DNA from 4 places in the Bombilactobacillus bombi genome. Region 2 is predicted to be linked to each of the others. Evidence: predicted binding sites of a transcription regulator. Region 2 holds the regulator's gene; each other region holds the start of a gene.
What was found. The regulator HrcA, encoded in region 2, represses chaperone genes, less so after heat shock. The targets are predictions, from matches to a motif close to TTAGCACTCNNNNNNNNNGAGTGCTAA.
Positions count from the first base shown of each region.

Region 1: DS830_RS04995 (ATP-dependent Clp protease ATP-binding subunit) is a predicted target of HrcA. The motif match lies at 5,054-5,080, and genes of this name have one in related genera.
Region 3: groES (co-chaperone GroES) is a predicted target of HrcA. The motif match lies at 2,898-2,924, and genes of this name have one in related genera.
Region 4: clpP (ATP-dependent Clp endopeptidase proteolytic subunit ClpP) is a predicted target of HrcA. The motif match lies at 3,975-4,001, and genes of this name have one in related genera.

Region 1 is NZ_CP031513.1:964,853-972,757, reverse strand. It holds gene DS830_RS05010 (DUF4097 family beta strand repeat-containing protein) at 1-294, shown strand, start outside; gene DS830_RS05005 (ABC transporter ATP-binding protein) at 329-1,045, shown strand; gene DS830_RS05000 (FtsX-like permease family protein) at 1,056-2,447, shown strand; gene DS830_RS04995 (ATP-dependent Clp protease ATP-binding subunit) at 2,696-4,879, opposite strand; gene DS830_RS04990 (hypothetical protein) at 5,187-5,372, shown strand; gene DS830_RS04985 (phosphocarrier protein HPr) at 5,513-5,779, shown strand; gene ptsP (phosphoenolpyruvate--protein phosphotransferase) at 5,779-7,512, shown strand; gene DS830_RS04975 (CopY/TcrY family copper transport repressor) at 7,634-7,905, shown strand, end outside.
Region 2 is NZ_CP031513.1:454,871-462,775, forward strand. It holds gene rbfA (30S ribosome-binding factor RbfA) at 1-139, shown strand, start outside; gene truB (tRNA pseudouridine(55) synthase TruB) at 218-1,114, shown strand; gene ribF (riboflavin biosynthesis protein RibF) at 1,122-2,066, shown strand; gene hrcA (heat-inducible transcriptional repressor HrcA) at 2,156-3,229, shown strand; gene grpE (nucleotide exchange factor GrpE) at 3,252-3,881, shown strand; gene dnaK (molecular chaperone DnaK) at 3,909-5,756, shown strand; gene dnaJ (molecular chaperone DnaJ) at 5,830-6,966, shown strand; gene lepA (translation elongation factor 4) at 7,083-7,905, shown strand, end outside.
Region 3 is NZ_CP031513.1:212,409-220,313, forward strand. It holds gene DS830_RS01110 (type I phosphomannose isomerase catalytic subunit) at 1-790, shown strand, start outside; gene DS830_RS01115 (LTA synthase family protein) at 910-2,784, shown strand; gene groES (co-chaperone GroES) at 2,963-3,247, shown strand; gene groL (chaperonin GroEL) at 3,282-4,922, shown strand; gene DS830_RS01130 (DUF6056 family protein) at 4,997-6,364, opposite strand; gene DS830_RS01135 (TIGR00282 family metallophosphoesterase) at 6,590-7,375, shown strand; gene mutS (DNA mismatch repair protein MutS) at 7,430-7,905, shown strand, end outside.
Region 4 is NZ_CP031513.1:864,737-872,641, reverse strand. It holds gene DS830_RS04525 (DUF1516 family protein) at 1-207, shown strand, start outside; gene DS830_RS04520 (carboxymuconolactone decarboxylase family protein) at 340-687, shown strand; tRNA gene DS830_RS04515 (tRNA-Leu) at 791-874, opposite strand; gene DS830_RS04510 (NAD(P)H-hydrate dehydratase) at 934-1,803, shown strand; gene DS830_RS04505 (FAD-dependent oxidoreductase) at 1,940-3,298, shown strand; gene clpP (ATP-dependent Clp endopeptidase proteolytic subunit ClpP) at 3,362-3,952, opposite strand; gene DS830_RS04495 (NADPH-dependent FMN reductase) at 4,086-4,640, opposite strand; gene DS830_RS04490 (hypothetical protein) at 5,170-5,550, shown strand; gene DS830_RS04485 (hypothetical protein) at 5,554-5,811, shown strand; tRNA gene DS830_RS04480 (tRNA-Arg) at 5,911-5,982, shown strand; gene DS830_RS04475 (sugar-binding transcriptional regulator) at 6,182-7,219, shown strand; gene gap (type I glyceraldehyde-3-phosphate dehydrogenase) at 7,257-7,905, shown strand, end outside.

The sequences.
Region 1 (7,905 bases), 510 kb from region 2:
GTAGATGATTGCCATTTGCTTATTAATAAATCTCAACTGCATAATTTTAAGATAAATGCTGATAATTTAACTGCTAGAATTAATGAATCTCAGATAGAAGGTAATAACAATATTCAAAGTAATGGGTTATATCTTCAGCTGCAGCAGCTCAATTCTAATTTAAATTTTAAGATAAGAGGTAACATCCCAACTTATTATCATAATAAAAAATATAATAAAGAATTTAATCATGATCAGGTAGCACCTAATTCTTTAGACATCATCGGGGATGAAGGTTATGTCAAAATTAAATAGAAGTTAATGCTGAGATTAACAATAAGGAGAAAAAATGCACACAAAAGCAGTTGTTGTAAATAAAATTCACCAAGCATTTGCTTTAGGCAACAAAACTATTCCAATTTTAAAAGGTATTTCTTTATCAGCTCAATCACAGGAATTTCTTAGTATTGTTGGGCCTTCAGGCAGTGGGAAATCCACTTTGTTAAATTGTATGTCTGGATTAACTCAACCTACAGCAGGGCAAGTACTAATTAATAATGTTAATCCTTACCAACTATCACCATCTAAGCTCGCACAAATGCGACGCCAAGAAATTGGCTTTATTTTTCAATCTTACAATTTGGTTCCTGCTTTACCGGTTTTTGAAAATATAGTCTTACCTTTACGCTTATCTGGAGAAAAAATTCAGCGAAAAACAGTTCAGAATTTATTAGAAAAGATGAATTTCGCAGCTGATTTGAATAGTTTTGTAACTAATTTATCCGGTGGTGAAAAACAAAAAGTAGCTATTGCTAGAGTATTATTAACACATTCTAAAATTATTTTTGCTGATGAACCTACAGGCGCTGTCGATTCTATTTCAAAAGAAATAATCTTCATGCTACTACGCAAATTAGCTGATGATGGTGCTTGTGTTGTAATGGTAACACATGATATTGAGTTAGCTATGAGAACTGATCGGACTATCATTTTAAAAGATGGTCTCATTCAAGAAAATCTGATCAAACCAACAGCGTCACAATTGCTAACAACAATGGAAGAATGAAGGTGAACTGATGTTAGACTTAATTTGGTGGCAATTTAAGTATTCGTGGAAAAAGTGGTTAGGGACACTATTTGTTTTTATAATAGCGGGATTATTTTTAGGGTTTACTTCTATTGGCAGTTTTTCAACAATCCAAGCTCATTTAAATTATGGGAATTTTAATCCAGTACAATTATTTATGATGCCAACAATTTTTGGTTTAATTACTTTAATCTTAATTATTAATGGAATGACACGTTTATTAATTAATAGTTTTCAAAAAGAATATTCCCTTTGGTCTATTCTTGGTGCTAATCCTAATCAGTTGTCCAAGCTGATAAGCTCACAAATGGCTATTATTAGTCTTGTAGGTGGCATAATTGGTTATTGTCTATCTTATCCACTGGTAACTAGATTATATGCGTGGGTTAGAACATCACCGGGAATGCAGCAATTTCCACAAGTTCCATTTCATTTTTCATGGAGATCATTATTGATAACTTTGTTAAGTATTGGCATAATTAGCTGGGTAATAAGTTTTTTTGATGCGCATAAAATTTTTATTTCTAAAGCTAGTCATTTTCATCATTGGTACAAATTAACCAAATGGGGAATGACACCCTTATCATGGTTAGGTAGTTTAATTAGCATAAGTGGATTAGTATTTATCTATAATTTATTTTTTATGGATACAACTCAATTGCGGAATCTTCTAGGAGCTTACAACCAATCTTTGGTTAGTTTATATACGCCCTTATTTTTAGGAACAATTTTTATTGTTATTATCGCTTTTAGTTTAGCTGCTCCAATTATTCTACCCTTGATAGTAAGATTAATTGGTCAAATAATCTTACCTCATCGTCTAAAGACTTTTAGTACTGCTTATTGGAATGTCTTTGTTAGAAAAGATTTTTTGAAGTCGGTAGTAATGCCGTTGTTTATTCTAGCAACACTATGTTCTTTTTTTGCCTATTTGGCCATAGATTTGGCTAATATTGCTTCAAAACGTAGTTTTGCTGGCTTGTTGGGAACACTAACAATGTTTTTAGGAACACCATTTTTAATAATTTTTGCGAATGCAATTTCTATCACGATTATTTCTAGTCCTCAACGCAATTATAATGTTCAACAATTGCAAATATTAGGGTTTTCTATGAAAGATTTGTTAACTGAAAAATATTGGGAAGCGCTTATATATGCACTGGTAATTTTTATTAGTGGTTCAATGAATAATGCATTCTTATTTGGTGCTATTATTAGAGCGGCTCACAATACCGGGGTTGTAGTTAAAGATAATTGGCTATCAATATTTATTTTTCCTATTATCTGTAGTTTTCTGGCTTTTTTATTTGTCATAATAATTGATACATTGCATATTTATCGAACCAATAGGCAAAAAGTATCTAATACATCTATTAAATAATTGATAATAGACTTTAAAGTTCTTTAAAATTGTTCTTTTTAATTATGAGTTACTTAAGTTATATTATTCTATTTTCAAACAATCATGGCCAATGTGACAAAACAGCGCCTCAGCTTGTTCAACTTTGGGTAAAGTGATTACAAGAAACTTGTTGAAAGATAAACATAGTATCATTCCTATTTTTGCCTCATTATAGCAATTATTGTATGTATACAAAAAGCTGAAACCAGTAGGTTTCAGCTTTTTTTCTATTCAGTAGTTGTCTTTTCAGCGGCACTAATTTCAATTTTGTCATCTTTGACATCAGTTTTTAAATGCTTGCTATCAGGATGATCCAAATAATAATCAGCTACTTTGTCTTCAATTTGATCTTGAATAACACGCCGCAATGGCCGTGCCCCCATACTTGGATTGTAGCCTAAATCAACAATCTTTTCTTTAGCAGCGGGAGTAACTGTAATATCTAAGTTTTGATCAGCAATCATTTTGTTAGTATCAGTAATCATCAAATCAACAATTTTCATGAGACTATCTTTCTCTAATGGCTTAAATTCAATAATACCATCGAAGCGGTTCAAAAATTCAGGCTTGAAGAAGTTGCCTAACTTATCAATGACTGAATTAGTTGTCCCACTAGCTTCTGCGCCAAAGCCGACACTAGCTTCAGTAGTTCCTTGGCCAGCGTTAGAAGTCATGATGAGAATAGTATCCTTGAAACTAACAGTGCGGCCTTGAGAATCAGTTAAACGTCCGTCATCCATAATTTGTAAGAACATATGCATTACATCAGGATGAGCTTTTTCAATTTCATCTAGCAGAATTAAACTATAAGGATGACGCCGAACCTGCTCAGTTAATTGACCGGCTTCCTCATAGCCAACATACCCTGGAGGGGAACCAATCAGCTTAGAAACGCTGTGTTTTTCCATGTACTCTGACATGTCGAAGCGAATCATTGCATCTTTGCTGCCGAACAACTGACGTGCTAATTGCTTAGCTAATTCCGTTTTACCAACACCTGTTGGACCTACAAATAGGAACGAACCAATTGGCCGACCGGTCTTATTAAAACCAACCCGATTACGGCGAATAGCCCGACTAACTTGTTTGACGGCATCTTCTTGGCCAATAACATGAGCTTCTAGGTCTGGGGTTAAATTACGTAATTGTTCTTGTTCTTGAGACTTCAATTCGCCTACTGGAATATTAGTCTTTTCCTCAACAATTTTTTCGATATCTTTTTCAGTAACGGTAGGTTCTTTTTCTGTATCTACTTTATCATCACGCATGGCTTCAAACTTTTTCACTTGGTCTCGATAAAAGGCCGCTTTTTCATAATCTTCTTGTTTGAGAGCCGTTTGTTTTTGTGATTCAGCTTCATTAATCTTTTGTTGAACGTCTTTAGGATCAATTGGATTCAAAGTCAAGTTCTTGCGTGAACCAGATTCATCTAATAAGTCAATGGCTTTATCAGGTAAGAAGCGATCTTGAATATAACGGTTGGATAAGGTTGCTGCAGCTTCAATCGCATCATCTGTATATTTGACGTGATGATAGCTTTCATATTTAGGTTTAATACCTTTTAAAATTTGCAATGTTTGTTCAACGGTAGGTTCGTTTACTTCAACTGGTTGTAGTCTCCGAGCTAACGCAGAATCTTTTTCAATTTGGCGATATTCATTAAAGGTTGTAGCGCCAACTAATTGTAATTCTCCACGAGCTAGGGCAGGTTTCAAGACGTTACCAGCGTCCATTCCTCCCTCAGCATTACCAGCACCGACAATTTCATGAATTTCATCAATAAATAAAATAATGTCTTTGTTTTGATGCAATTCTTTAATTAACTGTTGCATCCGTTGTTCAAACTGTCCACGGACACCAGTACCTTGTACCAAGGAAACAACATCTAAACGAATAACTCGCTTATTTTGCAACTTTTCAGGTACTTGGCTATCGACGATTTTTTGGGCTAAACCTTCAACGACAGCAGTTTTACCGACGCCGGCTTCACCAATTAACACAGGATTATTTTTAGTACGACGGTTCAAAATTTCAATTACACGAGAAATTTCTTGGTCACGACCAATAACTGGATCAATCTTGCCAGCTTTAGCTTGAGCTGTTAAATCAACCCCATATTGATCTAATATGCCATTACCGCCATTACGGTTGTTCCCACCACGTTGTGGTTGATTGGGTACTTCCTGTCCACGCCGAATGGCTGCTTGTTGGGGATCGATATTACCGAATAATTCACCTAAATCACCAAAACCAAAGGGATCACTGTACATCATTGAGTTTCCACTTTGACCTTGTTGGTCTCTTAATTTTTGATAGCAGTTTTGGCAGAGATTAACTTCTGCTCTTCGTCCATTAACACTAGTATAGAGATGGATAGTTGCTTCATTTTTATGACAATTTTGACAAAGCATTAACACGATTCCACCTTTCTTTATCTAAAATTGAGTAAGGTCATTTTATTTACTAAACTGGTTATGATTGGAATATAATAAGCAATTAATATCACAGTTTAAGCAAGTACTGGTCTTACTTGAGAAATCATGAATAATTTGTACTAATTATTTAGTACAATTGTTATTATACGATTAGCACTCGACACATGCAAGTGCTAAGTCTTGGAAATATAAATTATTTTTTTACGCGATTTTGCGCTAGCCCTGCAAAAAAATAATGAATATAATATAATGGTAGAAAAGTTTAAGAGCAGGAGGTGAGGTGATGGATTTTGTTAAGTTGCTGCAAGATTTAGTTGCCGGCAAAGTTAAGCAAATTGAAATTAATGAAGATAATTTTTTTGCTTTTAATCAAGCTTGGCTTGCCTGCCCGCAGCACAAACAAATTATTGGAACTGCAGCACATGATGGGAAAGTTATCTATTGTTTTTCTGAAAACGAAAGCAAGTAGAAGTTAATAGGATTGACAGAACTTTTTTGCTTAAAGACTTGCCATGTATTTTGAATAATGGTAATGTTAAAATTGATGTTAAGTTAATCCTTTTCATTAATTATGAAAATTATTTTTAATTTAAAGTGAGGTTTTTAAATATGGAAAAGAAAGATTTTCACGTAATTGCAGAAACAGGTATTCATGCACGTCCAGCAACAATGTTAGTTCAAGCAGCTAGCAAATTTAGTTCAGATATTAATCTTGAATACTCTGGCAAGACTGTTAATTTGAAGTCCATTATGGGTGTTATGTCTCTTGGTGTTGGTCAAGGTGCTGATGTAACTATCACTGCTGATGGTGAAGACGCAAGTGATGCAATGGCTGCAATTTCAGAAACCATGACAAAGGAAGGACTTTCAGAATAATGACTAAAACCTTAAAGGGAATAGCTGCTAGTGATGGCTTTGCAACGGCTCCAGCGTACTTATTGGTTGAACCTGATCTTTCCTTTAAGAAAACGTCTGTAAGTGATGTTGCTGCTGAAGTTCAACGTCTCCAAGCAGCAATTAAAAAGTCCGATGATGAGTTAACTACTATTCGAGATATTGCTAAGAATTCTTTAGGCGAAGAAGAAGCTCAAGTTTTTGATGCGCATAAGATGATTTTAGCTGATCCAGAATTTACTGGTGAAGTTGAAAAGCAAATCAAAGAGAATGCTGTTAACGCAGAGCAGGCATTAAAAGATGTTGCTGATAAGTTTATTGCAATGTTTGAAGCAATGACTGATAATAAGTATATGCAAGAGCGTGCAGCTGATGTGCGTGATGTTACTAAAAGAGTGATGAGCCACTTGTTGGGAGTCGAATTACCTAATCCGGCTTTGATTGATCATGAAGTAGTGATTGTTGCCCATGATTTAACTCCAAGTGATACTGCTCAATTGAATAAGAAATACGTTAAAGCTTTTGTAACTGATGTTGGCGGTCGTACAGCTCATTCTGCTATTATGGCTCGTTCTTTAGAAATTCCAGCAATTGTTGGTACCGACACAGTTACTACTGATATTAAAGCTAATGACACAGTAATTATTGATGGCGTTGATGGTGATGTTGTTATTAATCCTAGTGATGATGATATTCAACATTATCAACAATTGGCTCAAGATTATGCTGCTGAAAAAGCTGAATGGGCTAAATTGAAAGACGCAGCTACAATTACTGCTGATGGCAAACATTTTGACATCGCAGCTAATATTGGTACACCAAAAGACTTAACCGGTGTAATTGCTAATGGTGCAGAAGCTATTGGTTTGTATCGGACCGAATTCTTATACATGGATTCAGCCGAATTACCAACAGAAGAAGATCAATTTGAAGCTTATAAAGAAGTTCTAGAAGGTATGGCTGGTAAACCGGTCGTTGTTCGGACAATGGATATTGGAGGCGACAAACATTTACCATACTTGCCACTTCCTGAAGAAATGAATCCGTTCTTAGGATATCGGGCTATTCGTATTAGCTTAGATCGTCAAGATATCTTCCGGACACAATTACGAGCATTATTGCGTGCTTCTGCTTTTGGTCAATTAAGAATTATGTTTCCAATGATTGGTACTTTGCAAGAATTTCGGAAAGCAAAAGCAATTTTGTTAGAAGAAATGGACAAGCTTAAGGCTGAAGGCGTTGATTATGATGCTAATGTTCAAGTTGGTATCATGATGGAAGTTCCAGCTGCTGCTGTTTTGGCAGACCAATTTGCTAAAGAAGTTGACTTCTTTAGCATTGGAACTAATGATTTAATTCAATATACAATGGCAGCAGATCGTGGTAATGATCGCGTTTCTTATCTTTATCAGCCTTATAACCCTTCCATTTTGCGCTTAATCAAGTATGTCATTGATTCGGCACATAAAGAAGGAAAATGGGTTGGTATGTGTGGTGAAGCTGCTGGTGACCCTGTGATGACGCCATTATTGATGGGTATGGGGCTAGATGAATATTCAATGAGTGCTACTTCAATTTTGAAAGTTCGTTCATTGATGAAGCATTTGAATACTGAAGAACTTAAATCTTTAGTTGATCAAGCAGTCAATGTTTCCTTAACCAATGATGACAATAAAAAATTAGTAAGCGAATTTGTAGAAGCTCATAAACATTAAACTTCTAACTAAAAGTCTAAAGCATACGCTTTAGGCTTTTTCTTTTGCGGTAATATAAGTAATAAGAGTTGACAATTCATGTTTACAAATGTAAATTTAAATAACAAAAAGGAGGTAACTGATGGAAGAAATATCGAATGCTGAATGGGAAGTTATGCGCGTTGTTTGGACATTAAAAAAAGCTACTTCACAAGAAATTATTGCTAACTTATGCCACTCACAATGGCAACCTGCTACTATTAAGACTTTAATAGGACGTTTAGTTAAAAAAAACTGTTTAGCAGCTCAAAGACAACAACGACCATTTGTTTATTATCCATTAATTGCTGAAAATACAGCGATGAATCAAGCGACAATGGCTTTGTTTAGTCATTTATGTGCTATGAAGAAAGG
Region 2 (7,905 bases):
AGGCTTAATTAGAAAAGAATTAGGTCAGCGACTTTCAATTTATAAAACTCCGGAATTATTTTTTAAACAAGATCAATCTGTTCGTTATGGGGAACGAATTGATGAATTAATTAAAAAAATGCATGAACAAGAACAATAGCCGGGTAACCGGCTATTTTGCTATAAACTTTATGCTATAATTGAAAGGTTAGATATTAATATTTAGGAGAGAACAATGATGAATGGCATCATTCCTTTATATAAGCCGAAAGGAATCACTAGTGCAGACTGTGTTTATCGCCTGCGCAAAATTCTTCATGAACGCAAAATTGGACACACAGGAACATTAGATCCTGATGTAGATGGTGTTTTGGTTATTTGTGTAGGCCAAGCTACCAAGTTAGTTAACCACTTAATGCAGTCCCCCAAAACTTATCAAGGACAAATCACTTTAGGGCAAGCTACTACTACAGAAGATGCGAGCGGAGATGTAGTGGCGCAAGAAATTTTGAAAGAGCCCTTTACTACTGAACAAATAGTTAAAGCTATGAAGGCTCTCACAGGAAAGATTAAACAAACACCGCCTTTATATTCTGCAGTCCGTGTCAATGGCAAGCGATTATATGAATATGCTCGAGCTCATGAATCAGTTGAACGTCCGACAAGGGAAGTTAATATTTATCATTTTGAAGTATTAAACACTCCTACTTTTTTAGCAGATGTTGGCAAACAAATTATAGAATTTGAAGTCCAATGTTCGAAGGGAACTTATATTCGAACATTGGCTGTCCAACTAGGAGAGTTATTACAGGTGCCAGCACATATGAATCAGTTAACTCGAACTATTGGCGGTACTTTTACACTTAAAGACACTGTTACTTTGGAGCAAATTGAAAAGAGCTTTAATGCTGGCGAAAATAGCTTTTTATTATCTTTGAGTGCCGCTTTTAAGCAATCTAAGCGTTATGATTTATCTAATGAGCAATGGCGTTATGTTCAAAATGGACGATCTTTAAAATTAACGGTTTCAGATTCACAGCTGGCGTTGTTTTATAAGGGTGTTTTAAAAGCAATTTATCAACAGCAAAATGAATTATATGTACCTCAATTAATGTTGTTAAAAAATGATAGGTGATAAAATAATGCAAGTTCAAGAATTAAATTTTCCCCAGCAAATGAATATTATCAATCAAAAGCCCTTAGTTTTAGCTGCCGGCTTTTTTGATGGGATACATCTTGGCCATCAAAATGTAATTAAGACAGCGATTCGCTTAGCAAAAACGAAACAGCTGCCAGCAGGAGTATTAACTTTTGATCGCCATCCTGCAACAGTGTTTGGAACTAATAAATCCCAAGAGTATCAATATTTATCATTGCCAGAGCGAAAATTAGAATTATTGCAAAAGTTGGGCGTTGATATTGTCTATATTGCGAAGTTTAATGCAGAATTTTCTCAATTAACACCAGCAAAATTTGTGCAGGAATTTTTACAACAGTTGAATTTGGATACCTTAGTAGCAGGATTTGATTGGACCTTTGGACCCCAAAATATTGCTAATATGCAACATTTGAGAACATTAGCAAAGCATAAATTCAAAGTAGTTGAAATCCCTAAATTGCAATTTGCGGAACATAAAATTTCCTCTACTAATATAAAAAAATATTTAGCTAATCAGCAAATTGAACAAGCTAATTTATTACTGGGGTATAATTATCAAAATAGTGGTCTAGTTGTTCATGGGCGCGCAGTCGGACGACAATTAGGATTCCCAACCGCTAATCTAGACATATCTGCCAATCAATTATTACCGACTTTTGGAGTATATATAACCAGAGTCCAAAGCGGTCAAAAATGGTATCCCGCAATGACTCAAATTGGCCGTAATTTAACATTTAATCATGGGCAAAATCCGATAACCGTTGAAGCTAATATTTTAAATTTCAATCAAGATATTTATGGTCAAGAATTAAAAATAGAATGGCTGCAATATATTCGTGAAGAAATAGCTTTTGCAAATGAATTACAGTTAATTGACCAATTAAAAAGTGATCAGCAAGTAACGCAAAATTATTTTGAAAAAAAGTAGCAATCAACTTGACACAGTGCTAATAGATTGCTATATTTTATACTGTTAGCACTCATAGATACTGAGTGCTAAAAGCGAGGTGATTTGTTTTGATAACTGATCGTCAAGCACAGATTTTAAAAGCAATTGTGCAAGAATACATTGAAACTGGGCAGCCAATAGGTTCTAAAGCGTTGTTAGATGTTTTGCCAACACATGTTAGTTCAGCAACCATCCGCAATGATATGGCTAGCTTAGAAAAGGCAGGCTTTATTGAAAAAATCCATCTGTCTTCCGGGCGTGTCCCATCTGCTAAGGGTTATCGATATTATTTGGATAATTTATTAGAACCAATTAACGTTTCTGAACAAATATCGGAATTAATTCAATCAGATTTTTCTAAGCCAAGATTTAATAAAATTGATGAAATTGTTGAGCAGTCAGCGCGAATTTTGTCAACTTTAACTAGCTATACAGCCATTGCTTTAGGTCCTGAAAGCAAGAATACTAAGTTAACTGGTTTTAGAATAGTGCCATTAAGTCAGCAACAAATTATGGCTATTATTGTCACTAGTAGTGGTGATGTCTATAATCAAATTTACAAAATTCCAGCAGATTTGCCTAGTGAACAATTAGAATCAGTCGTCCGGATTATTAATGATCAATTAGTAGGAGAAACATTGTCTGAGGTTTCTAAACGCTTAAAGACTGATTTCCCATATTTAGTTTCGCAATACTTGCAAACTCCAGATGGATTTTTGTCCATGTTAGATGATATTATTGATAATGTTTCTGCAGATCATTTCTTTGTTGACGGTAAATCTAATTTGTTCAACTATGTAGATGTCCGCAATAGTTCCAATTTGAAATATCTTTATTCATTATTCGACAATGATCGTGATTTAACCAAATTGTTAGGTTTAGATCAGGATGATCCTGATTTGGATCGAGGACCTGGTATTAGTGTCCAACTTGGGGATGAATTTGATCAGCAGATTTTAAAAAATTATAGTTTAATTACAGCACGTTATAGTGTGGGTGATTATGGACAAGGATTAATTGCATTATTAGGTCCAACTAATATGCCATATTCGCAATTAATTGGTTTGATTGCATCCCTGAGAAAAGAATTAGCAAAAAGATTATTTGATTACTTTAGAGAGATTAATGGTAATTCAAGTTAAATTAAGATAAGGAGGCAAGAAATTGACAAAATCAGAAATTGATGCCGAAGAATTTCCATCAGAAGAGGATTTGAATACTCAAAAGAAATCCATTAAATCAGAAAAAAAGCATTCTCAAACTGTTAAAGAAGATAAACCAAGAGATGAACAAGCTGATAGTAAAAAAGTTGATACTGCTGTAGTTGATAAATTGTTAGATAAAAATCAAGAATTAGAAGCACAGTTAAAAGAGGCACAAGATAAGTATCTACGTGCTGAAGCTGAAATTCAAAATATCAAAAAGCACAATCAACAAGATCAAGCAGCTTTAATTAAGTATGATGGCCAAAAATTGGCAACTGCAATTTTACCATCTTTGGATAATCTACAACGGGCATTAACTGCTCAAGAGCAAAATCAAGATACAAGTAGTCAAGGTATTATTACAGGTGTAGAAATGGTTTTAAAACATCTAAAACAAGCTCTAGCTGAAAATAACGTCGTAGAAATTGAGGCTCAAGATCAAAAATTTGATCCAACGGTTCACCAAGCTGTACAAACTGTACCAGCAGATGACCAACATCCTGCTGAAACAGTAGTACAAGTTTTGCAGGATGGTTATAAATTAAAAGATCGAGTAATTAGACCAAGCATGGTAGTTGTAGCACAATAAAAGAAGTAAAAGGAAGGTATAAGTTTTATGTCTAAAATTATTGGTATTGACTTAGGAACTACTAATTCTGCGGTAGCAGTATTGGAAGGTGGAGAACCTAAAATTATTGCCAATCCTGAAGGTGGTCGCACCACACCATCAGTAGTAGCTTTTAAAGATGGTGAAACCCAAGTAGGTGAAGTTGCTAAGCGTCAAGCAATCACCAATCCAAATACAATTTCATCTATTAAGCGTCATATTGGTGAAGCCGGCTATAAAGTCAAAGTTGATGACAAAGAATATACTCCCCAAGAAATTTCAGCAATGATTTTGCAATATATCAAAGGATTTTCTGAAAAATATTTAGGCGAAGAAGTTACCGAAGCTGTTATTACGGTTCCAGCTTACTTTAATGATTCACAACGGCAAGCAACTAAAGATGCTGGTAAAATTGCAGGATTAGATGTTAAGAGAATTATTAATGAACCTACTGCATCTGCCTTGGCTTATGGTCTAGATAAAAGTAAAGCAGACGAAAAAGTTTTAGTCTATGACCTTGGTGGGGGAACATTTGATGTTTCTATTTTGGAATTAGGTGATGGTGTTTTCCAAGTATTGTCAACCAACGGTGATACTCATCTTGGTGGTGATGACTTCGATAATGCTATCATGGATTGGTTAATAGCAGATTTTAAAGCACAACATGGTGTTGATTTGTCTAACGACAAAATGGCTTTGCAACGTTTAAAAGATGCTGCTGAAAAAGCTAAAAAAGACCTTTCTGGTGTTTCAGAAACTGAAATCAGCTTACCTTTTATTTCTGCTGGTGCTGAAGGTCCGTTACATTTACAAGCAACGTTATCACGGGCTAAATTTAATGAGTTAACCGCTGATTTGGTAGATAAAACTCGAATTCCGGTTGAAAATGCTTTAAAAGATGCTGGTTTAAGTAGTTCTGATATCAATAAAGTTATTTTGAATGGTGGTTCTACTCGGATTCCTGCTGTTCAAGAAGCAGTTAAAAGTTGGACTGGTAAAGAACCTGACCATTCAATTAATCCTGACGAAGCTGTTGCTTTAGGAGCTGCAATTCAGGGTGGTGTGATTACTGGTGATGTTAAAGATATTGTATTGCTGGATGTAACACCATTATCTTTAGGTATTGAGACTATGGGTGGCGTCTTCACGAAGTTAATTGATCGTAATACGACGATTCCTACGAGCAAGTCACAAGTATTTTCAACCGCAGCTGATAATCAACCTGCAGTAGATATTCATGTTTTACAAGGTGAACGTCCAATGGCAGCAGATAACAAAACATTAGGCCGTTTCCAATTAACAGATATTCCTGCAGCTCCTCGGGGCGTTCCACAAATTGAAGTTAAGTTCGATATCGATAAAAATGGCATTGTTAATGTATCTGCTAAAGATTTAGGTACTGGTAAATCACAAAAGATTACTATCAAGAGTTCTTCGGGCTTGACTGACGAAGAAATTGAACGCATGAAAAAAGAAGCTCAAGAAAATGAAGAAGCAGATAAGAAGCGTAAAGAAGAAGCAGATCTACGTAATGAAGTAGATCAATTAATCTTTACTACAGATAAGACTTTAAAGGATGTCAAAGGTAAAGTTTCCGATGAGGAAATCAAAAAAGCCCAAGATGCAGAAGATGCTTTGAAGAAAGCTCAATCTGATAATAATCTTGATGAAATGAAGAGCAAGAAAGATGAGTTAAACAAGATTGTTCAAGATTTAGCAGTTAAGTTATATCAACAAGCACAAAAAGATAATCCACAGGCTGGTCAAGCTCAAGATAATACTAACCAATCAACTGATGGAAAGAGTGATACAGTTGATGGTGATTTTAAAGAAGTTGATCCAGATCAAAAGAAATAATTTAAAATAATTCATCGTTTGGGCCAAAGCTAATCTTTGGCTCATTTCGTTGAAAAGAAAGGCTGGGTAAGATATGGATCCATATGAGACACTGGGCATTGACCGTAACGCCTCAGAGGACGAGATTAAGAAAGCTTACCGTAAATTATCCAAAAAGTATCACCCTGACCTCAACAAAGCACCAGATGCTGAAAAAAAGTTCAAAGAAGTCAACGATGCCTATGAAATCTTAAAAGATCCACAAAAGAGAGCTCAATATGACCAATTTGGTTCCACCAGCAATCAACAAGGTGGTTTTAGCGGCGGTGGCAATCAAGGCTTTGGTGGTTTTGATGATTTTGGCGATTTTGGCGATATTTTCAGTTCAATCTTTGGTGGTGGTTCAAATCGGCGTAGTGATCCTACTGCACCAAAAAAAGGCCGCGATTTAGAATATCGGGTTAAATTAAAATTTGATGAAGCAATTTTTGGCGGTAAAAAAACTATTCATTATAATCGTCAGGAAGAATGTGCTACTTGTCATGGTTCTGGAGCGAAGCCGGGAACTCAGCCTGTAACTTGTCATAAGTGCCATGGTAGTGGTTACATCCAAGTTAGTCAACGGACTCCGTTAGGCATGATGCAAAGTCGTCAAGTTTGTGATGTTTGTGGTGGTCGCGGACAAGAAATACCTGATAAGTGTCCTGAATGTCATGGCAAGGGTAAAATTACCCGCAACCATGCTTTGGAAATTAATATTCCTGCAGGAATTGATAATTTACAACGGATGCGTCTGGATGGACAAGGTGAAGCTGGCGATAATAAGGGGCCTTATGGTGACTTATATATCGTTTTTGAGGTGGAACCGAGTCGAGAATTCACACGAGACGGCGATACAATTTATTCTCATGCAGCTATTTCGTTTCCACAGGCAGCCTTAGGTGATACGATTAAAGTAAAGACAGTGCGTGGTCCAGTAGAATTGAAAGTTCCTGCTGGAACTCAAAGTGGAACTGTATTTCGCTTGCGTGGTCAAGGTGTTCCTCGTCTTCATGGTGGTGTCGGCGATCAACGCGTAACAGTGGAGATTATTACACCAAAGCATTTAAATAATAAACAAAAAGAAGCCCTGCAGCAGTTTGCTAAATTAGGCGGCGATAAAGTTAAAGAACAAGATCGTAATCTTTTTGAGAGAATGCGTGATAATATGAAAGACAAATTTGGTAATTAATTATAAAGGCTGGTGCTTAGTGACCAGCCTTTAATTATACATAGTAAGAATCAGCATTGCTTTGTTTATATTCAAAAAATTGGTATAATGCTTGCTGTAAGTAAAGGAGTGTTTGAATGACCGATCTTGACTTGACTCAAAGACAAAAATATATTCGTAATTTTTCTATTGTGGCTCATATTGACCACGGCAAATCAACTATCGCTGATAGAATTTTAGAAATGACTGATACAGTTTCTGAGCGTGATATGGAAAATCAAGTTTTAGATGATATGGATATTGAGCGTGAACGTGGTATTACCATTAAATTGAATGCTGTAGAATTAAAATATCAAGCTCATGATGGCCATGTTTATACTTTTCACTTGATTGATACTCCAGGTCATGTTGATTTTTCTTATGAAGTTTCAAGGAGTTTGGCTGCATGTGAAGGAGCTTTATTAGTAGTTGATGCGGCGCAAGGAGTCCAAGCACAAACAATGGCTAATGCTTATTTGGCAGTTGATAATGACTTGGAAATCGTTCCTGTTATCAATAAAATCGATTTACCATCAGCCGATGTTACTAATGTCAAAGCAGAAATCGCAGATATGATTGGTATTGATGCTGATGATGCGGTTTTAACTAGTGCTAAAAAGGGTACCGGAATTGCAGAATTGTTGGAACGGATTGTCAGTGATGTGCCGGCACCTACTGGAGATATTAATAAACCCTTAAAGGCTTTGATTTTTGATTCAGTGTATGACAGTTATCGTGGTGTTGTTTTGAGTGTTCGAATTTTTGAAGGACAGGTTAAAGTCGGTGATAAAATTGAATTAATGAGTAACGGTAAGCAATTTGAAGTTACAGAAGTTGGAGTAATGTCGCCTAAAGCAGTCCCACGAGCTAGTTTAATGGTTGGGGATGTTGGCTACATTACTGCCAGTATCAAAAATGTTC
Region 3 (7,905 bases), 240 kb from region 2:
ATGGCAATCTCAACCAGAATTGTTTGGTAATCCACAAGGTAAAGTTTTTCCATTATTAACAAAGATTTTAGACGCAGAGGATAGTCTATCTGTCCAAGTTCATCCAGATAATGCTTATGCCAAGGCACATGAAGGGGAATTGGGTAAGACTGAATGTTGGTATATCATTGCTGCAGAGCCAGATTCGTATCTCATTTATGGACATAATGCTAAAAATCACCAAGAAATGAAAGATATGATTGAAAGTGGTGATTGGCAGCATTTTTTGAAAAAATTACCCGTTCAGGCAGGAGATTTTGTTTTTGTTCCTAGTGGAACAGTGCATGCCTTGAATAAAGGTATTGTAGCCTTAGAAACCCAGCAGAGTAGTGATACGACTTATCGGTTATACGATTATGATCGTGTGGATATGAAAACTGGGAAAAAGCGTGCTTTGCATTTGCAACAATCAGAAGATACAATAACTGTACCTTTTGTGGCACCTAAGCTAAAGTTGCAACAGCAAAAAATTGGTGCTAATAGTGTTATAACAAATTATGTTCAGCCCCCAATTTCACCATTCTTTGCAGTTTGGGGCATTCAAGTCCATAACGATCAAATACAGTTTCAGCATCAATTGGGTGCTTATACACTGTATTCTGTGATTGCTGGTGCGGGTGTCTTAACAATTGCTGATCAAGAATACCAATTGCCCTTGGGGACTCATTTTATAATTCCAGCAACGATTAAAGATTGGAAAATATCCGGCGCTAATATTCAATTAATTGCTTCAGAATCAACAGAAGAGTAATATGGTATTTTAATAAGTTAGGTTGGGGTAAGGATAAAAATTTTCCCAGCCTTTTCTTATTACCAGTTTAGTCTATAAAGTAGTCGTATTGCTGAGAAATTTGCAATTAAGGAGTTTACGTGAAGGATATTTATAAAAAAATAGCTTACCGAATTGTACAGATTTTAGTAGTGATTTTAATTGCAGCAGTTGCTTATTTTTATCTGCAATTAGCAATTACAGGACACTTAGATCGTGATTATTTAGCGATGTATAATGAGATTATTAGTAACCCCATAGCAACAGCAATTAATGTCTTAATGTTAATGGTATTTGTAATCACATTAATTGCACTGATTGGTGATTATTGGTGGGGGATTGCTGGCAGTATTAGTCTGTTTGCAATAATGATTTTTGTTGATTATCAAAAAATAGTCTCTCGCTCTGAGCCCTTATTGCCTTCAGATTTAATCATGGCCAAACAAGTTGGCGGTCTTATTCAGATGGTTAATTGGTTGTCAATTGTTGAACTTATTTTGTTTATAGCTTTAATGTTAGCTGCCGCCTATTTTTTGCGTAAATTTACTAAGAAAATGTGGCTGACTAAACATCGAATAATTTGGCCACTGAGAGTAGTAGTAGCAATTGTTGGTATTTGGGCGTTTGTGTTCTTTTTTCAGTGTGGCAATACTAATTCTTTAGCTTATAAACAATTAACTGATCTAGAGATTTATAATGACAATCACAATCCATTAAATGTTTATCGCTCAGATGGCACTGTGATTGGTTTTGCATTTAATGTTCGTTCAGATCCGATGAAACGTCCCAATGGTTATAGCGAAAAAGTAATTGCCAAGATAGCTAATCGTTATCGGATAGCTGATGCTGAGAAGGCTGATATAGGCAAGCAACCAGCTAATATTATTTATATTTTGAATGAGTCATTAACTAATCCACGAACTACTTCTGATCAGTATCCACTTCAAGAAGATTCCCCATTAAGCTATATTGACAATATTTTGCAAAATCCTCAGGCCAATCAGGCTAGTGGATATATGGTATCACCCGAATATGGTGGTGGAACTGCAAATATCGAATTTGAAGCAAATACAGGTTTTTCTAATTACTTTTTAAAGAGTATTCCTTATCAAGATATTTTGCCGAAAAAAGCCTATTTTCCTAGCGTTATGCACTACTTAGAAAATTATGGCTATCATTCTGATGCTTATCATCCTTTTGCCGGAGCCATGTATCAACGCCCTCAAGCCTATCAAGCATTAGGTATTCATCAATTTAAAGATCAAAAGCGGCTTAAAGGACTGCATAAAAGTAAATTTGGAGAATATTACACTGATAGTTCTACGTATCCAAATATCTATCCCCAACAAAAAAAGGCAAAACAATTAAGCTTAGTTATTACCATGCAAAATCATATGCCTTATATCACTAATGTTGGGTCTCAAAGTGATTATCAATTAGAAGATCCGATTAAGAATAATACTGATAAAACTAACAAAATGCAAACTTATTTGCAGGAACTTCATCAGTCAGATCAAGCATTTTCTAAGTTAGTGGATCATTTTAAGAATTCAGATCAAAAAACTTTAATTGTGATGTATGGTGATCACTATCCTGGAGACGGCTTGTATGATGATTTAGCATCAGATATTTTGACAGTGCATGCGACTCCTTTTGTGATGGTTGCTAATTTTCCTTTGAGCAACCACCAATATGGCTATTTTTCACCTAATTACATGTCTTTATTGATGTTACAACAACTAGGCTATCCTTTAACGCCGTTTTATAATTTACTTGATCAATTACATCAGCAAGTTCCTGTCTTAACTAAGGCAATTCAGATGGATGACAGCGGCAATCAGTACACTAATTCACATTCTAAGAAACCCAAGTGGCAAAAATCGCAAGCTTATCGTGATTACCAAATGGTAGAATATGATATGACTTATGGGAAAGGCTATGCAAATAAATATCATATGTTTACAGTATCTAAATAATAGAGTCAAGGCAAAAATTGTCTTGGCTTTTTTGTCTGGAAAATGAAAAAATAAAATTTTTTATGGTTAAATACTTGCATACTTTTTCAAACATGATAATATATAAAGTGTTGTTAGCACAAAGTGATAGAGAGTGCTAAACGTGCTAAAAAATTAAGATAAATTTGGAGGGATTACTTTGTTAAAGCCATTAGGTGATCGTATCTTAGTACAAGTCGATGAAGAAAAAGAACAAACTGTTGGTGGAATTGTTTTAGCAAACAATGCTAAGGAAAAGCCACAAACAGGAGAAATTGTAGCCGTAGGCGCTGGTGACAAAGCACCAGATGGAAAAATTATTCCTATGACTCTTAAAAAGGGCGACAGAGTTATCTATGACAAGTATGCCGGCTCCGAAGTTAAATATGAAGGCAATAAATATTTAGTTATGCATGAAAAAGATGTCATGGCTGTTATTGAATAATAAATAAATAAAATTTAATTGAGGTGTAATGAAGATGGCAAAGGAAATTAGATTTTCAGAAGACGCTCGAGCAAAAATGCTCAAGGGTGTTGATCAATTAGCAGACACAGTTAAGACAACTATGGGACCAAAGGGTCGTAATGTAGTTCTAGAAAAATCTTATGGTTCTCCTAACATAACTAATGATGGTGTTACAATTGCTAAAGATATCGAATTAGATGATCATTTCGAAAATATGGGAGCTAAGTTAGTTTCTGAAGTTGCTTCCAAAACCAATGATATTGCTGGTGATGGTACCACAACTGCAACTGTTTTGGCACAAGCAATTATTCGTGAAGGTATGAAAAATGTTACTGCCGGTGCTAACCCAGTAGGCATTAGAACTGGTATTGAAAAGGCAACAAAAGCTGCAATTGATGAGTTGCATAAAATTTCTCATAAGGTTGATGGCCGTGACCAAATTACACAAGTAGCTTCTGTATCTTCTTCTAGTGAACAAGTTGGTGAATTAATTGCTGACGCGATGGAAAAAGTTGGTCATGATGGTGTCATCACCATTGAAGAATCTAAGGGTATTGAAACAACATCAGATGTTGTTGAAGGTATGCAATTTGATCGAGGCTACTTATCTCAATACATGGTTACAGATAATGATAAGATGGAAGCAGATTTAGAAAATCCTTATATTTTGATTACAGATAAGAAGATTTCTAATATTCAAGATATCTTGCCATTATTGCAATCTATTGTTCAACAAGGAAAAGCACTTTTAATTATTGCTGACGATGTTGACGGTGAAGCATTACCAACTTTAGTTTTGAACAAGATTCGTGGTACATTTAATGTTGTAGCAGTTAAAGCACCTGGTTTTGGCGATCGTCGTAAAGAACAATTAGAAGATATCGCAATTTTAACCGGTGGAACTTTGATTACTTCTGACTTAGGATTAGAATTAAAAGACACAACTATTGATCAATTAGGTCAAGCAGGACGTGTAACTGTAACTAAAGATAATACAACTATTGTTCAAGGTTCTGGTTCTAAATCCGCAATTGAAGAAAGAGTCAACTTAGTTAAGAAACAAATCGAAGAAACAACTTCTGATTTTGATAAAGAAAAACTTCAAGAACGCTTAGCTAAATTAGCTGGTGGTGTTGGTGTAATCAAAGTCGGTGCTGCAACAGAAACTGAATTAAAAGAACGTAAATATCGGATTGAAGATGCTTTGAATGCTACACGTGCAGCAGTTGAAGAAGGCTATGTTGCTGGTGGTGGTACAGCATTGATGAATGTTATTCCAGCTGTTGAAAAGTTATCCCAAACAGAAACTGGCGATGTTCAAACTGGTATTAATATTGTAAAACGCGCATTGGAAGCTCCTGTACGTCAAATTGCTGAAAATGCTGGTAAAGAAGGTTCAGTTGTTGTTGAACACTTGAAAGGCCAAAAACCTGAAGTAGGTTACAATGCTGCTTCTGATAAGTGGGAAAACATGATTGATGCTGGAATTATTGACCCAACTAAAGTTACACGTTCTGCATTGCAAAATGCAGCTAGTGTATCAGCATTGATTTTAACAACTGAAGCAGTTGTTGCTGATAAGCCAGAACCAAAGGCTGATGATGCTGCTGCCGGTGCAGGTAACCCAGCTGGCGGTATGGGCGGTATGATGTAATTTAATAATTTAATATATTAAAAGGTCTCTAAAAGCTAATTGCTTTTAGAGACCTTTTTTAAAAGTTAAATAAGTTATTTGTGTTGACGGATTATTTGCTGTTCCAATTTTTGAAAATTACCAACTTTATAGTGAGGAGCATAAGCTTTCCAATCTTCATAATTAACTGCGATAATTTTATGATTGGAGTCTCCAACAAAAAAATGCAAAAACATCGGGTCCTCACTCATGTTTGAGGACCATAAATAGTCGATATTAGAATAGTTGATAACATAAAAGTCTTTTCGCTGGAGTGTCTGTTGATATTGACAATAATCTTGCGATAATTTGTTGGTTTGATAGTAATTAAGTGAGATTTTGTTAAAATAAAATCCTAAAAATAACAATGCAAGTAAACTTAAGGGAGTTAATATCTTATAGTAATGTGGTAAACGTGCTGTCAGATTAATTACTAACAAGGCGATTATCAAAGTATAACTGCCAAAAATACAACGGGGACCAAATGGGGTAATTACAATAAATGGTAATAAAGCTACAATTGCATCAATTATAAGCCACCCATTGATCAGTTTTAATTTTGAATAATTCGGATAATCAGTTTGATAATAAAAATTAACTAAGATAATTGCCAGCAGTATTATTAATAGTAGAATAACGCGATAATGACTTACAAAGGTTTTGAGATAAGGCAGTAAAGCTGCTTGTTGCGAGTCTATATGGCGATAGCTGTCATGGCCAGCAAATAATAATTTGATATAAGCTCCATTGATAAACATCAAAAATGCGCCGATTAAGTTACCTATAAAAATCCACCGAAAATATTTTTGGAAAAATTCAGGACTAAAATGACGGCGGAAAAAAATTAAAAGTAAAAAATCGTTGAAGCAATTTAACAAAGTTATATGTTCTGCTAAAAATTGGCTTAATATTGCAGCTAATAAAATTAAGAAGCTAGTGGATTGGGAAAAATTAATTTTTTTATTTGGTTGATCATAATAAGCACAGATAAGATAAATAAAAAATAAAGGAAAAATAATGGATGGAACATAGTTAGCAAAACCGGCATGCCAGCCCCAGATTTGGCGAAAAACATCTTTGGGAGCTAATAACAGCCCAATAGCCATTAAAATAGCTCCAATTACTTGATAATCACGCTGGAAAAGTATACGCGAAATTAAATTTACTAGATAGGTAATAAGTGCGGCACAACTTCCATAAATACAAAAAGAAATTAACTTGGAGTGAGTCATTAAGATAACTAATAAATCTCCTAAATAACGACCATCGTAAGTTAAAAAAGTCCCACTACTAAAATAATGTGTCCCCCAAGCACTCCACCAATTTAAATCATCGCCAACTAATGGCATCCAATAACCAATTAATCCAAAAATAACAAAAATTATTAGATAAATTAAGGGCCGGATTCTGTTACTTGTACGCATAAATCTTACTCTTTTCTATTTAATTATTTTTCAGCTTATAAAATATATTGCCATAAGGACATTATACTAATCATTAGCAAAGTATCAATTTCAATCCCCTTTAAAAAGAAATTTTAGACGATACTTGTTTTAAAGAGACATTTAATTGATAATAGCTATATCTGTCTTGAAATAAGTACTTAATGTAACATGAAATTTATCATGTATATTATGAAGGAGCGCATAATGAGAATAGTGTTTGTAGGCGATGTAATGGGTGAAATTGGAATGCGGGCCGTTAAAATGTATTTGCCCTTAATTAAAGCTAAGTTTCATCCCCAAGTAACAATTGTCAATGGTGAAAATGCTGATAATGGCCGTGGAATTAAAGCTACACAATTCAAAGCTATCCTACAAGCAGGAGCTGACGTAGTGACACTGGGTAATCATGCTTGGGATAAAAGAGATGTTAATGAACTCTTGGCAACTAATGATAATTTGTTGCGTCCAGCTAATTATCCTGGGAAAAATACTCCTGGTCAAGGTATGGTGATTAAAAAGGTAAATCAACAACAATTAGCGATTATCAATCTGCAAGGACGCGCTTTAATGAATCCATTAGATGATCCTTTTATGATAGCAGATCAGCTTTTACAACAAGTTCCCAAAGAAACAAAAATTTTTGTTGATTTTCATGCGGAGGCAACCAGTGAAAAGGGTGCTTTAGCACATTATCTTGATGGTCGTGTAGATGCCGTAGTGGGTACGCATACCCATGTTCAAACTAACGATGCCCATGTCTTGCCGAAAGGAACGGCTTTTTTGACTGATGTAGGGATGAGTGGTTCTTATGATGGCATTTTAGGAGTGAAAGCAAGTTCTAGTGTGCAAAGATTTTTAACCCAGCAACCAACTCGTTATGAAATTGATGATAATGGTCGCCCACAAATTAATTATTGTGTACTTGATTTAGAAACGCATAATCATATTCAAGTAGGACAAATCAATCCAGACCACCCTTTAGATGTTTAAATTAGCTAATTTTAGTTATAATAGTAGATATAATTTGTAAGAGGTTGAATAGTAATGCCACAAAAAACCAAAGATACACCAATGATGCAGCAATATCTGAGTATTAAAAAAGATTATCCGGATGCTTTTTTATTTTATCGGATTGGTGATTTTTATGAAATGTTTTATGATGATGCCATTAAGGGCTCACAGATTTTAGAATTAACATTGACTGCCCGTAATAAAAATGCTTCTGATCCAATTCCAATGTGTGGGGTTCCACATCATGCAGCAGACAGTTATATTGAAATTTTGGTTGATAAAGGCTACAAAGTGGCAATTTGTGAACAGCTCGAAAATCCCAAAGAAGCTAAAGGGATGGTTAAGCGGGGCATTATTAAGTTAGTCACTCCGGGAACTAATTTAGAAGATAAACCCAATCAAAGTAAGGAAAATAATTATTTAGCCGCTATCTTTGCAGTTAAAGATGAATTTGGGTTTGCCTATACAGATTTATCGACAGGCGAAGTGAATGTAACTAGCTTTACCGA
Region 4 (7,905 bases), 410 kb from region 2:
TTTAGTTATGCTTGGCATGAGCATCCAATTTTGACAATTGTGAAAATTATCCTTGCAGTAGGTTTAATTGGTTTAATTGAAATGGCCTTTGCCAAAAAATTAAAGAAACAGTTTTCTCGAGTTATGTTTTATGGGGCTCTTATTTTAGCAGTTATTGTGGTTATTATCGGTTTTATAATGACGGATGGTTTCCCATTGTTTCACTAGGCTAAGGTAGTTAAACTAGATTTTGATCCGATATAATTTTATATCGGATTTTTTGTTGGTCGCATATCTATTGAAAGCATTTACTTTTTGCGGTTTAATAAAGATAAGTACTTATAAATGGAGGAATAGATTATGGTTGATTATAGTGAACAATATGAAAAATTTGGAAAAGAAACGGCTAATTTGCGTAAGCAATCACCAGAAGAAATGAAAGCCTTCGGTGGTTTAGTTAAAACTACAATGCAAGAAGGTGCTTTGGATACGAAAACCAAAGAAATGATTGCCTTAGGAATTGCGATTGCAGATCGCTGTGAAGGCTGTATCATGTCACACGTTAAAAGTAATTTAAAAAATGGTGTTACTATGGAACAATTGGCAGAAGTAGTAAATGTTGCAATTTTAATGGGAGGTGGACCTTCCACAGTTTATGGTGCAAAAGCATTATCATTTGCTCAATATCTTCAAGAAAAAGAAAATTAGGAATTAAAAAACAGAAGTTCTAAGAACTTCTGTTTTAATAAATATAATGAATGAGAAGACCGTATTCTGATAAATATTGATAAACCATTAACAGAAACAATATTGCCGCTGACAGGAGTCGAACCTGCACATGGAAAACCATACAGCGACCTGAACGCTGCGCGTCTGCCAATTCCGCCACAGCGGCTTTACAAATACTAATTTTATCAAATTTTAAACTAATTGTAACTAGGAAATTTAAAAATTATGAAAAAACTTACAACAAAAATTTTAAATAATGTTATTCAACCGCGCCCCCACAATTCTTATAAGGGTACTTTTGGTAAAGTTTTATTAATTGCTGGAAGCGCTAATTTTGGTGGTGCAGCTATTATGGCTGCTACAGCAGCAGTGTATACAGGAGCTGGACTAGTTAGTGTCGCTACTAGTATAGATAATTTTATTAGTTTGCATGCACGCTTGCCCGAGGCAATGGTTTTAGATTTAAATAATTCTAAACCATTACTAGAATTATTAACTAGTGTAAATGTCATTGCTATTGGCCCCGGTTTAGAAGTAACTACCAATAATGCGCAGTTACTGACGGCCATTATTAAAAAAGTTAGTAAACAACAATGTTTGATTATTGATGCTTCAGCGATTACGTTATTGGCTCAATATCAAATTGATCTCCAACATTGTCAAGCCCAGGTGATTTTAACACCTCATCAAATTGAATGGCAACGGTTGAGTGGATTAACACCTCAACAGCAAACAACAACTAATAATTATCAATATTTGCAACAGATAGCAGCGCCCCAAACAGCATTAATTCTTAAGGGCTCACCTTCGCATATTTATTTCAACAATGAAGCAGAAATCTATGAAAACACACTGGGAACTCCAGCAATGGCTACCGGGGGAATGGGTGATACATTAACTGGTATGATAGCAGGCTTTGCAGCACAATTTTCTAATTGGCATGATGCTGTTTTAGCGGCAGTTTTTTTGCACAGCTACGGGGCAGAGTTGTTAGCCAAAGATAACTATGTTGTGTTACCGACGATGATTGATCAGTATTTACCTCAATGGATGAACCAATTTGCACATGCAAAAGATAGTTCAGTCAATCATTAAATAATTATTTTTGGTTCTATGGCAGTGGTACAAGCACATTTATAACAATTACCGAGAGTTATTCTAGAGATAATATTGCATTCTAATTTAGAACCATTATAATGTAGGTGTAACTGAAAAGGGAGGAACTCAATTTATGAAAGTAGTTGTAGTTGGTTCATCACATGGTGGTTTTGAAGCGGTGCAAGAATTATTGCAAGACTATCCACAAGCAGAGATTCAATGGTATGAAAAGGGCGATTTTCTTTCTTTTCTCTCCTGTGGAATGCAGCTTTATTTAGAAGGTGTCGTTAAAGATGTTAATAGTGTAAGCTATGCAACCAAAGAGGACATGGAAAAAAAGGGTGTTCATGTATTTATTCAACAGGATGTTACTGCGATTAATTCTACTGAGCATCAAGTAACAGTTCACAATTTAGCTGATGATACTACCAGAACTGAAAGTTATGATAAGCTTATTATCAGCACTGGAGCAGTTCCAGCACAAATTCCAGTTGCTGGTAATGATTTGAAGAATATCTATTTTATGCGGGGTCGTGATTGGGCAATGAAGCTCAAACGCGCAACTGTGGAACCGCTGATTGATAAAGTGGTGGTGATTGGCTCAGGCTATATCGGAATTGAAGCCGCTGAGGCATTTGCTAAAGCCGGCAAACAAGTAACAATAATTGATGTTTTACCTCGAATTTTAGGAACGTATTTGGATTCTGAATTTACTGATGTTTTGGCGCAAGAGTTAAAACAAAATAACGTGGACTTAGCTTTAGGTGAAAATGTCCAAAGATTTGTTGGTGATAATGGCAAAGTTCAACAAGTTGTAACAGACAAGGGTACTTATGCAGCGGATTTAGTGATTGAATCCGTTGGAGTTAAACCTAATACTGCTTGGTTAGCTGATACTTTAGAATTAAATGATGATCAAACAATAAAAACTGACCAATACCAACGTACTAGTCAACCAGATATTTTTGCTGTTGGAGATGCAACTTATGTAACTTTTGCACCTACTGGTCAACCTGCTAAAATTGCCTTAGCCACTAATAGTCGGCGCCAAGGTCGCTATGCAGTGAAAAATTTGGAAAAGGCTAGTCAACCAACACCTGCTGTTTCGGGATCTTCTGCACTTTCAGTGTTCCGTTATCATTTTGCTTCGACGGGCATTAAAGATGCAACTGCCAAAAACTATCCTGTTCAATCAGCTTCAGTGTATGTGGAAGATAGCTACCGTCCACCGTTTGTGCCTGACGCTCATAATGCTAAAGTACAATTTAAATTAACTTATAATCCTGAAAATGGTCAAATTTTAGGGGCACAAATCATGTCGACTGCTGATGTTACGGCGAATATTAATACAATTTCTTTAGCCATTCAGCAACATTTAACTGTGGCAGATTTAGCTTATACGGATTTCTTCTTCCAACCTGGATTTGATTGTCCTTGGAATATTATGAATGTTGCAGCTCAAAAAGCTCAACGGCAATTGCAAGCTAAATAAATTATTTCTCTGTAAACAAAAAGAGCTTGAGGTAAGAATTATCTCAGGCTCTTTAATTATTATTTATTTTTCCGCGGATTTATTAACCATGATGTCATCAATCAAACCATAATCTTTGGCTTCTTGAGCAGTCATGTAGTTATCTCTTTCGGTATCTTTTTTAATGGTTTCGATATCTTGACCAGAATTGTCAGCCAAAATCTTATTCAAACGTTCACGCGTTTTGAGAATTTCTTCAGCAGCAATTTCAATTTCTGTTTGTTGTCCTTGAGCACCACCAGAAGGTTGGTGAATTAAGACTGTGGAATTTGGCAAAGCAAAACGTTTGCCCTTGGCACCAGATGATAACAAGACACTAGCCATAGATGCTGCCATCCCCATTGCAATGGTTTGGACATCAGCTTTAACAAAGTTCATAGTATCCATGATTGCTAAGCCAGCTGTGACTGAACCACCAGGAGAGTTAATATACATATAAATATCTTTTTTAGAATCTTGTGCATCTAAGAATAATAATTGGGCAATAACAGTGTTTGCCATTTGATCATTCACTTCACCAGACAACATAATGATTCGATCTTTTAAAAGGCGTGAGTAAATATCATAAGCCCGTTCGCCGCGGGGACTTTGTTCAATAACTGTTGGAACTAACATTTCGTAGCCTCCTATTTATTAATTAGCACTCTATTGGTTACTCTGCTAATTTATCACATTTACAGGAAAAGTCAACTATCAAAGCTTCGTATGTAAATAAAAAGACATCCGAATTAAACGGATGCCGAGATTATTAATAACGGTCAATTAACTTAACAAAAGCTTCATCAATTGACTTCAAAAAGTCTTTAGTTCCTTGATTATTAACTTCGCCCTTGTCTTCGTCAATAAAGTTAGTAACATTACCAATGTAAGCTTCTGGTTGTTGCAAAGTTGGCATGTTCAAAAAGACTAATGCTTGACGTAAATGCTGGTTAGCACCAAAGCCAGAAATGGCACCAATAGAAACAGAAACAACAGCTGCTGGCTTGCCATCCCAAACATTAGCACCATAAGGACGAGAAGCAACATCTAAAGCGTTCTTCAAAACTGCTGGAACACTGCGGTTATATTCTGGTGTAACAAACAAAGCAGCATCAATTGCTTTGACCTCATCACGGAATTTTGGATATTGTGCAGGTACTTCGTTCAAGTCATCAAAGTCTTGGTTGTATAAAGGTAAGTCACCAATTTCGATGAATTTAGCTTCATAACCAGCAGGAAATTGTTTAGCCATCTCCTGAGCAATAATCCGTGAATAAGAACCCTTGCGCAAACTGCCTACAAAAATTCCAATAGTCTTTGTCATAATAAAAACCTCTTTCTTTTTTAAACTTCATAAATAGTATATCGAGGTCTTACAAAAAATGCTGAGATTTGTTCCTTTTAATTTTGAATAATCAATCCGGTTCAATTTATAGGAATAAATCGCTTGATAATTATAACTTTTAGAGATTTTAATTTAGCTAAATAAACCAGTAATTAAGGCAGCAATTGTGCAGAGTGGGGTTCTAAAGCAAAATGACCAGTCTACTTTAGTGTTGAGATTAAAGATGGATAATTAATATTGAGTAATTGCGTCATTTTTGCAAATCATAAATTAATTGTTTGACATTAGTTAAACATTAATTTGTTAAAGTTAAAAATCAGTACTTTTGAAAGCTAAAGAAAAATAATTTTCTACCACCGTATAATTAGATTTTAAGTCATTATACAATTATATAAACTGACTAAATAATTGAGTTCATTGCAATTATTATTTCATAAAATTATCGCTTTTTAGAATTCTGTCAATTATAATTTTAGTTATTACTAATTAAAAATTCGGTAGGTGATTAATGATGAAACGATATCGACAATGGTATCAAGCACAAAATGTTTTTCTGCGGTTATTGATTGCTCTTATAGAGCTATTAACTTTCTACTTGATTTTTGACTTGATCTTTCAACAATCTTTTAATTGGATAGGAGCAAGTGTTGTCATTTTAGCTTTTTTGTTGTCGGCCGTTGTAATTTTTTTCAAAATTAAAATTAAATATGCGTGGTTACTGTATTTTCTTGGCGGCATGTTACCTTGCTTATTGTTGTTTTCTCAAACAATGTCTCAGTCCAAATTGATGATTTTTTCTATCTTAGCAGGTGTGATTATGTCGTTGGTTCTAACTATTTTTACATTATCAGCCTATGAGCAAATAAATGATAATCATAAAGAGAGGTAGTTTATGAAAAAATTAGCTAGGCGATCTTTAGTTGATGCATTAGTTATTGCAATGGTTTTATTTGTATCACGGATTGTAAGCAAAATGGTCTTTAGATTGCAGCGATTTATAGAATTATTTCAAATGGCACAACGAGATTCCAGAGGTTGGCTAGTTGTTTTATTCATACTACTCGGTTTGTATTTGATTTTAACATTGGTGATTTTTCTTGTACTATTTAGTTATCGTGTTCTTAAATACAGGAAGCGCGAGTCAGCTTGATTTTAGATTTACCTACATTAATATGTTTATACTAAATCATATATTTAAGAATTGATACTTGCCAAAATAATAAACACGGGTTAAAATATAACTCGTGTTGCGCCGCTAGTGTAATGGATAGCACACAAGATTCCGGTTCTTGGGATCTGGGTTCGACTCCCAGGTGGCGCATAATTTTGGAAGACCGCTGTATTGAGCGGTCTTTTTTTGTTATTAAAAATATTTTGGGCTACTTGGTTGCAATTAGAATTTACACTTGTTATAATCTACTTGTGAGTTAAGGAATAGCAACTCACCTTTATTTTGGAAGTGATGGGTCTAATTATGTCACACAGGGACAATTGACGTCCCATGAGAAGGACGTGTTTAAATGGATAATGATTTAAAGTTAATAGAATCCATTGCGCCCGACTTTTTACAAACAGTTCAATGGCGATATCGCATTTTGCAGAGAATTAGTTGGATGCAGCCAGTTGGTAGGAGAATCTTGGCGGCTGACTTAAAAACGACTGAGCGTACTTTGCGGCGAGAAACCGATTTGTTTCGTAATAGTGGCTTATTAGAATCATCAAAGTCTGGTATGTCTTTGACTCCTAAAGGCTTGGAATTGGTCCAGCAGTTAAGTGGTTTGATGAACCGACTACATGATGCTAATGTTGTAAGTGAGCAATTAGCTTCAGTTTTAGGTATTAGTCGAGTTATAATTGTACCTGGCAATAGTGAACATCATCACAGCATTCTTGATCTAATGGGTCAACAATTAAATGAATTGTTAGCAGCCATCCTTCCTGGTGGACGCTCAATCATTGCGGTGATGGGTGGGACAACGATGGCCTCAGTTAGCGAATCACTATCAGTTAATTTGTCTCATGAGCGTAATTTATTATTTGTTCCAGCTCGGGGTGGATTAGGTGAAACCATGGCCATTCAAGCTAATACTGTTTGTGCAGAGATGGCAACACATAGTGGTGGACGTTACCGTAACTTGTATGTTCCAGAAGATATTTCTACTAAAAGTGTAGAACCACTACTTCAAGAACCAGTTGTCAAATCAGTATTAGATTTAATTAATCATGCTGACGTCGTTATTCACAGTATTGGCCGGGCAAAGACAATGGCTAATCGGCGGAATATGCCAACAGCTGAGGTTAATTTATTGGCTGAAAGACAAGCAGTAGCTGAAGCCTTTGGCGATTTCTTGGATGCTCAAGGACATGTAGTATATAAGGTACCGAAGATAGGATTACAGATCTCGGATCTTAATGATATTTCACATGTGATTGCGATTGCGGGTGGGCCACAAAAGGCCGCTGCAATTGAGTCATATATGAAAGTTGCTCCTCATCAAACAATTTTGATTACTGATGAGGCAGCCTCAGAAATGATTTTAAGGGATAAAAACCTTTAAAATAAAACTTATTTTTCCTGAAGGAGGAAATCTTAACATGGCTACAAAAGTAGGTATTAATGGTTTCGGACGTATTGGTCGTTTGGCTTTGCGTCGTATTTATGAAGTTGCAAATGATGACTTGGAAGTTGTTGCAATCAACGACTTAACATCACCAGCAATGTTGGCACATTTGCTTAAATATGATACTGCACATGGTATTTTCAAACATGAAATTTCTTCAACTGACAATGCAATTGTTATTGATGGTAAGAAAATTCCTGTATATGCAGAGTCCGACGCTCGTAACATTCCTTGGGTAAAGAATGACGGTGTTGAATTAGTACTTGAAAGTACTGGCTTCTACACATCAAAAGAAAAAGCACAAGCTCATATTGATGCAGGTGCTAAGAAAGTGCTTATTTCCGCTCCAGCTGGCGATTTGAAGACAGTTGTTTATGGCGTTAATGATGACACAATCACTAAAGATGATCAAATCATCTCTGCTGCTTCATGTACAACAAACTGCTTGGCACCTTTAGCTAAAGCTGTTAATGATGCTTTCGGTATCAAAGTTGGTACAATGACAACAATCCATGCTTACACAGCTACACAAAAGTTACAAGATGGTCCAGACCGTAAAGGTAACAAACGTGCTGCTCGTGCTGCTGCTCAAAACACAATTCCACATTCAACTGGTGCTGCTA